4 regions of the Allobosea sp. GW821-FHT10B12 genome follow, and region 2 is predicted to be linked to each of the others. Evidence: predicted binding sites of a transcription regulator. Region 2 holds the regulator's gene; each other region holds the start of a gene.
The links. Region 2 encodes PhoB, which activates phosphate uptake and scavenging genes when phosphate is short. Its sites were predicted from a motif close to TGTCATNNANCTGTCAT; they were not measured.

Region 1 (2,195 bases), on a different contig from region 2:
TTACTTGGCGTTCCGCGCCTTCACAGCCTGATCGGGGAAATCCGAGAACAGACCATCGATACCGAGCGCCAGATAGGCCTTGTACTCGGCGGCCGGGTCATTCTTGAAATCGGAAGCGAGGCGCTTGGGTTCGCTGCGGAAGGTCCAGGTATGGACGAAGAGGCCGACGGCATGGGCGTTCTTGACGACGTCGGTCGGCGGCAGCAGCACGCGGTCGCGCTCGTCGATCGTGCCGTCGCCGTTGAGGTCGCGCGGTTTGCCATCGTCGCCGAGCACCTGCTTGGCCGGCATCAGATAGGGCTTCCAGGGGCCGACGCCGTCGGCATAGGTCTTGACCTCTTTAAGGCCCTCGGCGGTGACGAGGTCCTTGAAGGTGCGCTTGTCGCCGGTAACGACGAAGTCGTAGGGCTTGTCGAACGGGGCGGCGAGCACGATGCCGCCATCCTTGTCGACATCGTCGGCATCGACGAGCTGGATCAGGCGCAGCTGTGTCTTGCCACGCAGATACTTCAGGTTCGCCGTCTCGAAGCTCTGGATGAACACCGGCGAGGTTTTCTCGGTCCAGCCGGCGGCTTTCAGCTGATCGAGCAGCTTGTCCTCGATCGCAAGACCCAGGGCCGAGTGATAGGTCGAATGCTTGATCTCGGGATAGATGCCGATGGTGCGGCCGGTGCGGGCGCTTTCGGCCTTGGCGAGTTCGATCACCTGCTGCAGCGTCGGGATCTCGTATTTGCCGTTATGCGACTGGTCGCGGTCGGCGAAGGCCTGCTTGGCCCTCAGCGTCTTGATTTCGGCGAGGGTGAAGTCGGAGGCGAACCAGTCGCTGGTGTCGACGCCGTCGACCTTGCGGGTCGTCTTGCGCGCGGCGAATTCCGGCCGGGTCGAGACGTCGGTGGTGCCCGACAGCATCGGCTCGTGGCGGACGACGAGATGGCCGTCCTTGGTCGAGACCAGGTCGGGCTCGATGAAGTCGACGCCGTGCTCGATTGCGAGCTTGTAGGCTTCGAGCGTGTGCTCAGGGAGATAGCCGCTGGCGCCGCGATGGCCGACGATCAGGGCGGGCTTACCGTCGAGGGTAGGGGCGGGGCTCTGCGCCAGGGCCGGCGCGGCCAGCACGAGGGCAAAGGTCGCCAGCATCGTCGCCGGCTGGAACAGGGGCTTCATCTCGTCCGATCCTCGTGTCCTGTGGAAGGTCGCGAAACTGCTCGGTCGATATGACAGGCCGGTGAAGGCCCGTTTGCCTCTTCGCAGTGCCAGGAGATTGTCCCTGCCGGCACCGCGAAGGTGCGCTTCAAGGCTCCGGCCGCTCGCTTGCCATTGGCCTCGAGCGACCGGAGCAGGAGGCTCAGCGACGGCCTTCCAGCGTGGTCTTGGCGTCGAGGCGCTTGGACGGCGGCGGCGTGGTGTCGACCGGCTGGGTGGCGCAGGCGGCGAGCGACAGGCAGAACAGGCCGGCAAGGGCGAGGCGGGAGAGGGCGGTCATTGCAGGAATCCCAGGCGGTTGGCGTTGCGGAAGGAGTTGTATCGTCTTGCGCCCTGTGGGACGAGGGCGTCAAGGGTCCTGTCGCGCTTCGGAATCGTTCCAGTTCGCGCCAGCCCGCAAGATCGAGACAGGAACTGCCGGACATGACCCCAGCCGCCCGCCTAAGCGCCGCCATCGAGGTCCTCACGGACCTGATCGAGCGTCGGCGCCCGGCGGCCGATGCGCTGAAAGATTGGGGCTTGTCGCGCCGCTTTGCCGGCTCCAAGGACCGCGCCGCCATCGCCTCTCTGGTCTATGACGCACTCCGCCGCCGTGCCTCCTCGGCACACGCGCTTGGCGAGGAGACGCCAAGGGCGCTGGTGCTCGGTATGTTGGTGAGCCAGCGCGGCCTCGGCGTCGAGGAGATCTCGGAGCTCTTCAACGGGCTAAATCACGCGCCGGCGCCGCTGAACGAGTTCGAAGTCGCCGGGCTCGCCGCCTACGACCTCAACGCCGCACCGGGGTGGGCGCGCGCCGATGTCCCCGACTGGCTCTGGCCCTCCTTCATGACCGGCTTCGGCGATGACGCGATTGCCGAAGGACAGGCTCTGGCGGGCAGGGCGCCGGCCGATATCCGCACGAACCGCCTGAAGACCGACCGCGACAAGCTGCGTGCGGCGCTGGCCCATCTTCAGCCCGAGCCGGGCGCGTGGTCGCCCGATGCCCTGCGCTT
Region 2 (2,195 bases):
CGAGCCCGAAGAAGCCGACGAGACGAAGCGCGCCGTAGCCGACGCCAATCAGCAGCGCGGCGAGAAAGGGAAATGCGAGATAGTCCCATCTGGTGAAGCGCATGGCTGATAGTCTGCGGGAACCGCGCATTGGCGTCCAGCCGGCACGATCGAAGACCGAGCCTCAAGGGGAGATGATGAAGCCGATCGAATACGCCTGCGCGTTACCGCTGAAGGGACAGCGCGTTCTCTTGGGCCTGCGGGCTCCGCATCGGCGAAATCGGCCGTCCTGCTGGGACACCATTGGCGGCCATGTCGAGCCGGGCGAGGCCATCGAGGCTGCCCTCGTTCGCGAACTGCAGGAGGAGCTCGGCATCGCGGCGACAGCCTTTCGCCATGCCGAGACCATCGAGACAACCGAGACGGATGGCGTCACGCCCGCGCTCTGGCATCTGTTTGTGGTCGCAGAATGGGCCGGCGGCGAACCCAAGATCGCCAATGACGAGCACAGCGAGATCCGCTGGTTCACGTTCGGCGAGGCCGAGGCGCTGACGCCGCTGGCCTCCGAAGCCTATCGCCCGGTTTTCGCCAGGCTGGCCACGGCTTGCGCACCGCGATCATAGGCACCGACATGGCGACCTTCGCGATCTATGCAGGAGCGGCGCTGGCGGAAATCGCCGGCTGCTTTGCCTTCTGGGCCTGGCTTAAACTCGACAAGCCGGTCTGGTGGCTGCTGCCGGGCGTCTTGGCGCTCGCAGCCTTCGCCTGGCTGCTGACCCTGGCCGACAGCCCCGCGGCCGGGCGCGCCTTTGCCGCCTATGGCGGCGTCTACATCGTGACGTCGCTGACCTGGATGGCGCTGGTCGAGAAGGTGCCGCCGGATCGCTACGATCTTGCCGGCGCCGCGCTCTGCCTCGCCGGCGCGGCGGTCATCGTCGCCGCGCCGCGCTGACGGAGGCTGTCAGCCGCGGGCAAAAGTCTCGTCGAAGGCGTAGCCGGCGCCGCGCACGGTGCGCAGCGGGTCCTTGGAATTGGCCGGGGTGATCGCCTTGCGCAGCCGCCCGACATGGACGTCGACGGTGCGCTCGTCGATGTAGACGTCGCGGCCCCAGACCGCATCGAGCAGTTGCGCCCGCGAATAGACGCGGCCTGGCGCCTGCATCAGGAATTCGAGCAGGCGGAACTCGGTCGGGCCGAGATGCAGTTCGGCGCCGGCGCGACGGACGCGACGGGTCGTGCGGTCGAGCTCGAGATCGCCGGCCGCGAGCAGGCCGGCGACATGGCCGGGCTTGGCGCGGCGCAGCAGCGCCTGGATGCGGGCGATCAGTTCGGGCAGCGAGAACGGCTTGACGACATAGTCGTCGGCACCGGTGGCGAGGCCGCGCACGCGCTCGGTCTCCTCGCCGCGGGCGGTCAGCATGATGATCGGCACCCGCTCGGTGTCGCGGCGCGTGCGCAGGCGCCGGCAGAGCTCGATGCCGGAGAGGCCGGGCAGCATCCAGTCGAGCAGGACGAGATCCGGCGTATGGTCGCGCAGATGCAATTCGGCGTCGTCGCCCCGCGCCACGCTGTCGACCTCGAAGCCCTCGGCCTCGAGATTGTAGCGCAGGAGCAGGGTGAGCGGCTCCTCGTCCTCGACGATCAGGATGCGTGCAGGCATTGCGTCTCGCTTTCGCTCGGAGCCTGTTCCGCAAAAGTGGAAACCACTTTTGCGATCAGAACATGCTCCAACTCTTTAGTTGCGCAAATTCTGATCGTTCAGCCGGTTCCGGCTGCACGGAAAGCGCGCCGCCCGCCGGTTCAGCCATTGGCCGCCGGCAGGTCGACGAGGATGTTGGTGGTGTCGAGCTTCGGCCGGCTCTCGTCCATGGACTGGCCGGTGACGAGGTAATGGATGGTCTCGGCGATGTTGGTGGTGTGGTCGCCGATGCGCTCGACATTCTTGGCGCAGAACAGGAGGTGCGTGCAGAAGGTGATGTTGCGCGGATCCTCCATCATGTAGGTCAGGAGTTCGCGGAACAGCGAGGTGTAGAGCGCATCGATCTCGTCGTCGCGGCGCCAGACTTCCATCGCCTTCTGCTCGTTGCTGGCGGCATAGGCGTCGAGCACGTCCTTGAGCTGCGCCTGGACCAGGCGGCTCATATGCTCGAGCCCGACGACAGCACGATGCGGCGGCGAGAACTGGCCGGAGATCGCGACGGCGCGCTTGGCGATGT
Region 3 (2,195 bases), on a different contig from region 2:
CTGGCGGCGCTGGCCGCTGATTCGGCCCCGTCCGCGGTGCTGGTCGATCGTAACCTTCCGGGCGGTGAGGTCGACGCGGTGGCGGCTGCGGCGCGGCGCGCCGGCGTCGCCGATATCGTGATCATGCTGGCGCCGGCCGAGCGCCGCAGCTTCGGCTCTCCCTTCGCAGCTGGTTTCACCGGTTTCCTCGTCAGGCCTGTCCGGGCCCGCTCCCTGCAAGTGAGGCTCGATCCGGCAGGGCGTTCACAAGGCGTAGCCGATACGGCGCCTGCTGCCGATGCTTCGGCAGGACAGCCTGTCTCCGGTCTGCGGGTCCTCGTTGCCGAGGACAACGAGATCAATGCGCTGCTGCTGACCCGCACCCTTGAGCGGTTCGGCTGCATTGCGACATGGGCGCGCGATGGCGGCGAGGCCATCCGCCTGATCGAGGAGGCGCGTTCCGGCAGATCGCAAGGGTTCGCTCTCGCCTTGCTCGATGTCCGTATGCCGGTGCTGGATGGATTGGCTGTCGCCCGGCGAATCCGCGCGGCCGAGAGAGCCCCCGGAACTGCCCGGCTGCCGATCGTCGCCGTCACCGCCAATACGGCGGAGGAGGACAGGCGCGAGGCGCTCGCCGCCGGCATGGATGATTGCCTGGCTAAGCCGCTCTCGCGCGAACAGTTGCGCGGCTGGATCGATCGGCTTTCGCATTTGCGAAGGGCTGAGATTCTGTCGGCCTGAGCCGCGCCTCGATCCACAGATGGTTGGCTTCGTCATCGCTCTGACGTAGTTTTGTCGCGATCCCGTAAGACGGTCGGCGCAGAGCTGTCATGCGTCGATCCGAGATCGCAGAGGCCAGACCGTCTATGACGCGCGATGTTTTCCAGGGTTTCCGTCAGCCGGCAAAGCAGAAGCTGGCCGGTCAGGCCCTGTTGCAGCGCTTCTCGCCATCCAATTTGCTGGCGGCCGGCAAGCAACTCGGCGGCTTCGCTTTTCCCGGCCCTGACGCCCTGTCGGGTACGCTCGGCCGCTCCGGCACGCTTGAGGTCAGGCTCGCTCGCGGCCCACGCGAGATCTGGCGGGCGCAACGCCTGCGCTATCGCGTCTTCTACCAGGAGATGTCGGCCAAGCCCGACGTCATCTCGCGCATGTTCCGGCGCGATGCCGACCGGTTCGACGCCGTCTGCGATCATCTCCTCGTCATCGATCATGCCGCCCGTGGCCGCTTCGGTGGGATCAAGCCGAAGGTCGTCGGCACCTACCGGCTGATGCGCGAGCAGGCTGTGGCCAAGCTTGGCGGCTTCTACACCCAGTCCGAATTCGACATCGCGCCGCTGCTGGCGCGCCATCCCGAGATGCGCTTCCTGGAGCTCGGCCGTTCCTGCGTGCTGAAGCCCTACCGCACCAAGAAGACGGTGGAGTTGCTCTGGCACGGTATCTGGGCCTATTGCCGGCATCACCGCATCGACGCGATGTTCGGCTGCGCCAGCTTCGACGGTGTCGATCCGGACATGCTGGCGCTGCCCTTGAGCTTCATTCACCACCACGCCACCGCCCAGGGCGATTGGCGGGTCGTGGCGCAGCCGGGGCGGCATGTGGCGATGGATCGCCTGCCTGCCGGCATGGTCGACGCCAAGCTCGCGCTGAAATGCCTGCCGCCGCTGGTGAAGGGCTATCTGCGCCTCGGCGCCCGCTTTGGCTCAGGCGCCGTGATCGACAAGCAGTTCGGCACCACCGATATCCTCGTCATCCTGCCGGTTTCCGCGATCGATCGGCGTTATCTCGACTATCTCGACGGCGACGCTGGCCGGTACGCTGCCTGAGCGCGATCACTCCCCTGCCGCGGCGAGGTCGCGCAGCGCCTGCCGGTAATCCGGATAGCACAAGGCATAGCCGAGTTCGCGTTTCACCAGCGCGTTCGAGACCCGCTTGTTCTCGCTATAGAAGCTCGCCGCCATCGACGAGAGCTTGGCCGGATCGAACGGCGTCTCCGGCGGCGGTGTGAGCCCGGCGACCTCGGCGGCGAAGCTGACGACGTCCTGCGGCGGCGCCGGCTCGTCATCGGTGACGTTGTAGACCGCCCCCGCGCGCGGCGCCTCGATCGAGGCCATCAGCACGCCGGCGATGTCGTCGACATGGATGCGGTTGAAGACCTGGCCTGGCTTGACCAGCCGGTTGGCGGTGCCGCCCCGCAATTTGGTGATCGGATTGCGGCC
Region 4 (2,195 bases), on a different contig from region 2:
AGGCCGAGCACGGTGATCACCGGGATCAGCGCGTTGCGCAGGCCGTGCCGGAGGATGACGGCGCCTTCGGAGAGGCCCTTGGCGCGGGCGGTGCGCATATAGTCCTCGGAGAGGACGTCGAGCATGGCGTTGCGGGTGTAGCGGGTGAGCGCCGCGACGAAATAGGCGGCGAGCGCCACGGTCGGCATCACATAGTGCAGCAGGCTGGCGGAGCCGGCGCTCGGCAGCCAATGCAGCGTGTAGGAGAAGACGAGCAGCAGCAGGATGGCGAGGACGAAGTTGGGCACCGCGTAGCCCATGAAGGCGACGAAGAGCACGCCTTGGCCGCGCGCCTGGCCGCGCCAGAGCGCGGCGAGGATGCCGAGTGGCACGCCGACCGCGACCGTCAGCGCCAATGTCGCAAGCAGCAGGGAGGCGCTCTGCCAGAGCCGCTCGCCGAAAATGACGGCAACCGGCCGCCGCTCCATCAGTCCGAGACCGAAATCGCCCGAGAGCAGCGATTTCCAGAACAGCAGGTATTGCTCGGCGACCGGGCGGTCGAGGCCCCAGTAGATGATCATCTCGGCGCGCGAGGCGGCATCGAGCCCTTCCGGCATCAGGAAGTCGATCGGATTGCCGGTCAGCCGCGTCGCCAGGAAGACGGCGGTGACGATCGCCCAGAGGGTGATCGTCATGCGCAGGAGACGGCTGCCTAGGAATGCGAGCATGGCGTCCTCGGGGACGGGCGGCGAGTGGCGCTGCACGGCCGCTTCAGCGGGCCGTGACCCGAGCCTTCTGGCAGCCTTCCATGACAGGACTATGAATATTGCTCATTCATAACTGTGTTTGACACTGAGACAATCTCAGTTCATGCATGCTCCGCTTGGATGTGGAGTTTGCAGTGCACGCAGCAGACGATATTCGCGGCTGGCTGATCGATCTCGACGGCACCCTGGTATGCGGTGGCCGGGCGATGCCGGGTGCGCATGCCTTTCTGGAAGCCTGCGCTGGCCGTTTCGTCGTGGTCTCCAACGACGCCGAACACACCCCGGCGGAACTCGCGAGCGAGTTGCGGCAATTGGGGCTCGATGTCCCGGCGAACCGCACCGTGCTGGCCGGCGCAGTCGCGCTCGACCAGATCGCAGCGCGGCGGCCGGGTGCGCGCGTGCTCGTGCTGGCGAGTGACAGCTTGGCGCGCCATGCTCGCGAGCGCGGCCTCGTGCCAGTTCGGACGCGGCCCGATATCGTCTTCCTCGGCCGCGACCGGCGCTTCAGCCATCAGCGGCTGGCGCTCGCCGCCAATGCCGTGCGGGCGGGGGCGGAGCTCGTCGTGGCCAACCCGGATCTCGCCCATCCCGGACCTGACGGCGCGATCGTGCCGGAAACCGGCGCGCTGCTGGCGGCGCTGCTCGCCTGTGCCGGCTCGGTGAATTACCATCTCGTCGGCAAGCCCGAACCCGCTCTGTTCGCCGCGGGTTTGGCCCTGCTCGGCCTGCCCAAGCGGTCAGTTGCGATGCTCGGCGACAATCCCAAGACCGATGGCGAGGGCGCCCGTCGCTTCGGCCTGCGCTATGTCGAGATCGCCGGCGGGATTTTCCCGCAAGCGCATGGCGAGACAGCTTGCCCGCGGGAAGAAGCCGTGATGGCCTTGCCGGCATGACCAAGCCAGACACCGACGCGATGCCCGAGAGCTTCGACCGGTCGCGCGCCGGGGCCCATGACGGCTTCGATGGCGTGATCGAACGATTGACCGCACTGCGCCCGGCGTTGCCGCCGACGGCGGCACGCATCGCTGACGTCTTTCTCGCCCATGCGGCCGAGGTCGTGCACATGTCGGTGACGGAGGTGGCCGAGCGGGCGGAGGCGAGCGAAGGCAGCGTGATCTCGCTCTGCCGCCAGCTCGGCGCGCGCGGCTTCCAGCAGGTCAAGATCACGCTGGCGCGTGATCTCGTGCAGCCGGTGCAGTTCATCCACGAGGATCTCGCCCGCACCGACGACACCGGAACGGTGATCGAGAAGATCTTCCGCAGCGATCTGCAGGCGTTGCACGACACCATGAAGGTGCTCGACAGGGGCGCGATGGACAGCGCGGTGGGGGCGATCCGGCGGGCGCGCCGGGTCGAGCTCTACGGCATCGGCAGCGCCGCCCCGATCGCGGAGGACGCCAATTACCGGCTGCTGCGCATCGGCGTCGAATCCAAGGTCGTGGTCGATTC

Region 1: the regulator PhoB is predicted to act here: its motif matches at 1,215-1,231, upstream of AC07O0_RS29945 (glycerophosphodiester phosphodiesterase).
Region 3: the regulator PhoB is predicted to act here: its motif matches at 751-767, upstream of olsB (l-ornithine N(alpha)-acyltransferase).
Region 4: the regulator PhoB is predicted to act here: its motif matches at 788-804, upstream of AC07O0_RS23650 (HAD-IIA family hydrolase).

The regions. Positions count from the first base shown of each region.
Region 1 covers NZ_JBWKNL010000018.1:601-2,795, forward strand. Annotated here, with positions in the region: gene AC07O0_RS29945 (glycerophosphodiester phosphodiesterase) at 1-1,164, opposite strand; gene AC07O0_RS29950 (hypothetical protein) at 1,346-1,483, opposite strand; gene AC07O0_RS29955 (RsmB/NOP family class I SAM-dependent RNA methyltransferase) at 1,627-2,195, shown strand, end outside.
Region 2 covers NZ_JBWKNL010000004.1:222,242-224,436, reverse strand. Annotated here, with positions in the region: gene AC07O0_RS15695 (hypothetical protein) at 1-103, opposite strand, end outside; gene AC07O0_RS15690 (NUDIX hydrolase) at 177-602, shown strand; gene AC07O0_RS15685 (YnfA family protein) at 611-931, shown strand; gene phoB (phosphate regulon transcriptional regulator PhoB) at 941-1,639, opposite strand; gene phoU (phosphate signaling complex protein PhoU) at 1,780-2,195, opposite strand, start outside.
Region 3 covers NZ_JBWKNL010000005.1:234,531-236,725, reverse strand. Annotated here, with positions in the region: gene AC07O0_RS18800 (ATP-binding protein) at 1-720, shown strand, start outside; gene olsB (l-ornithine N(alpha)-acyltransferase) at 846-1,802, shown strand; gene AC07O0_RS18790 (SDR family oxidoreductase) at 1,809-2,195, opposite strand, start outside.
Region 4 covers NZ_JBWKNL010000007.1:298,049-300,243, forward strand. Annotated here, with positions in the region: gene AC07O0_RS23645 (ABC transporter permease) at 1-707, opposite strand, end outside; gene AC07O0_RS23650 (HAD-IIA family hydrolase) at 881-1,639, shown strand; gene AC07O0_RS23655 (MurR/RpiR family transcriptional regulator) at 1,636-2,195, shown strand, end outside.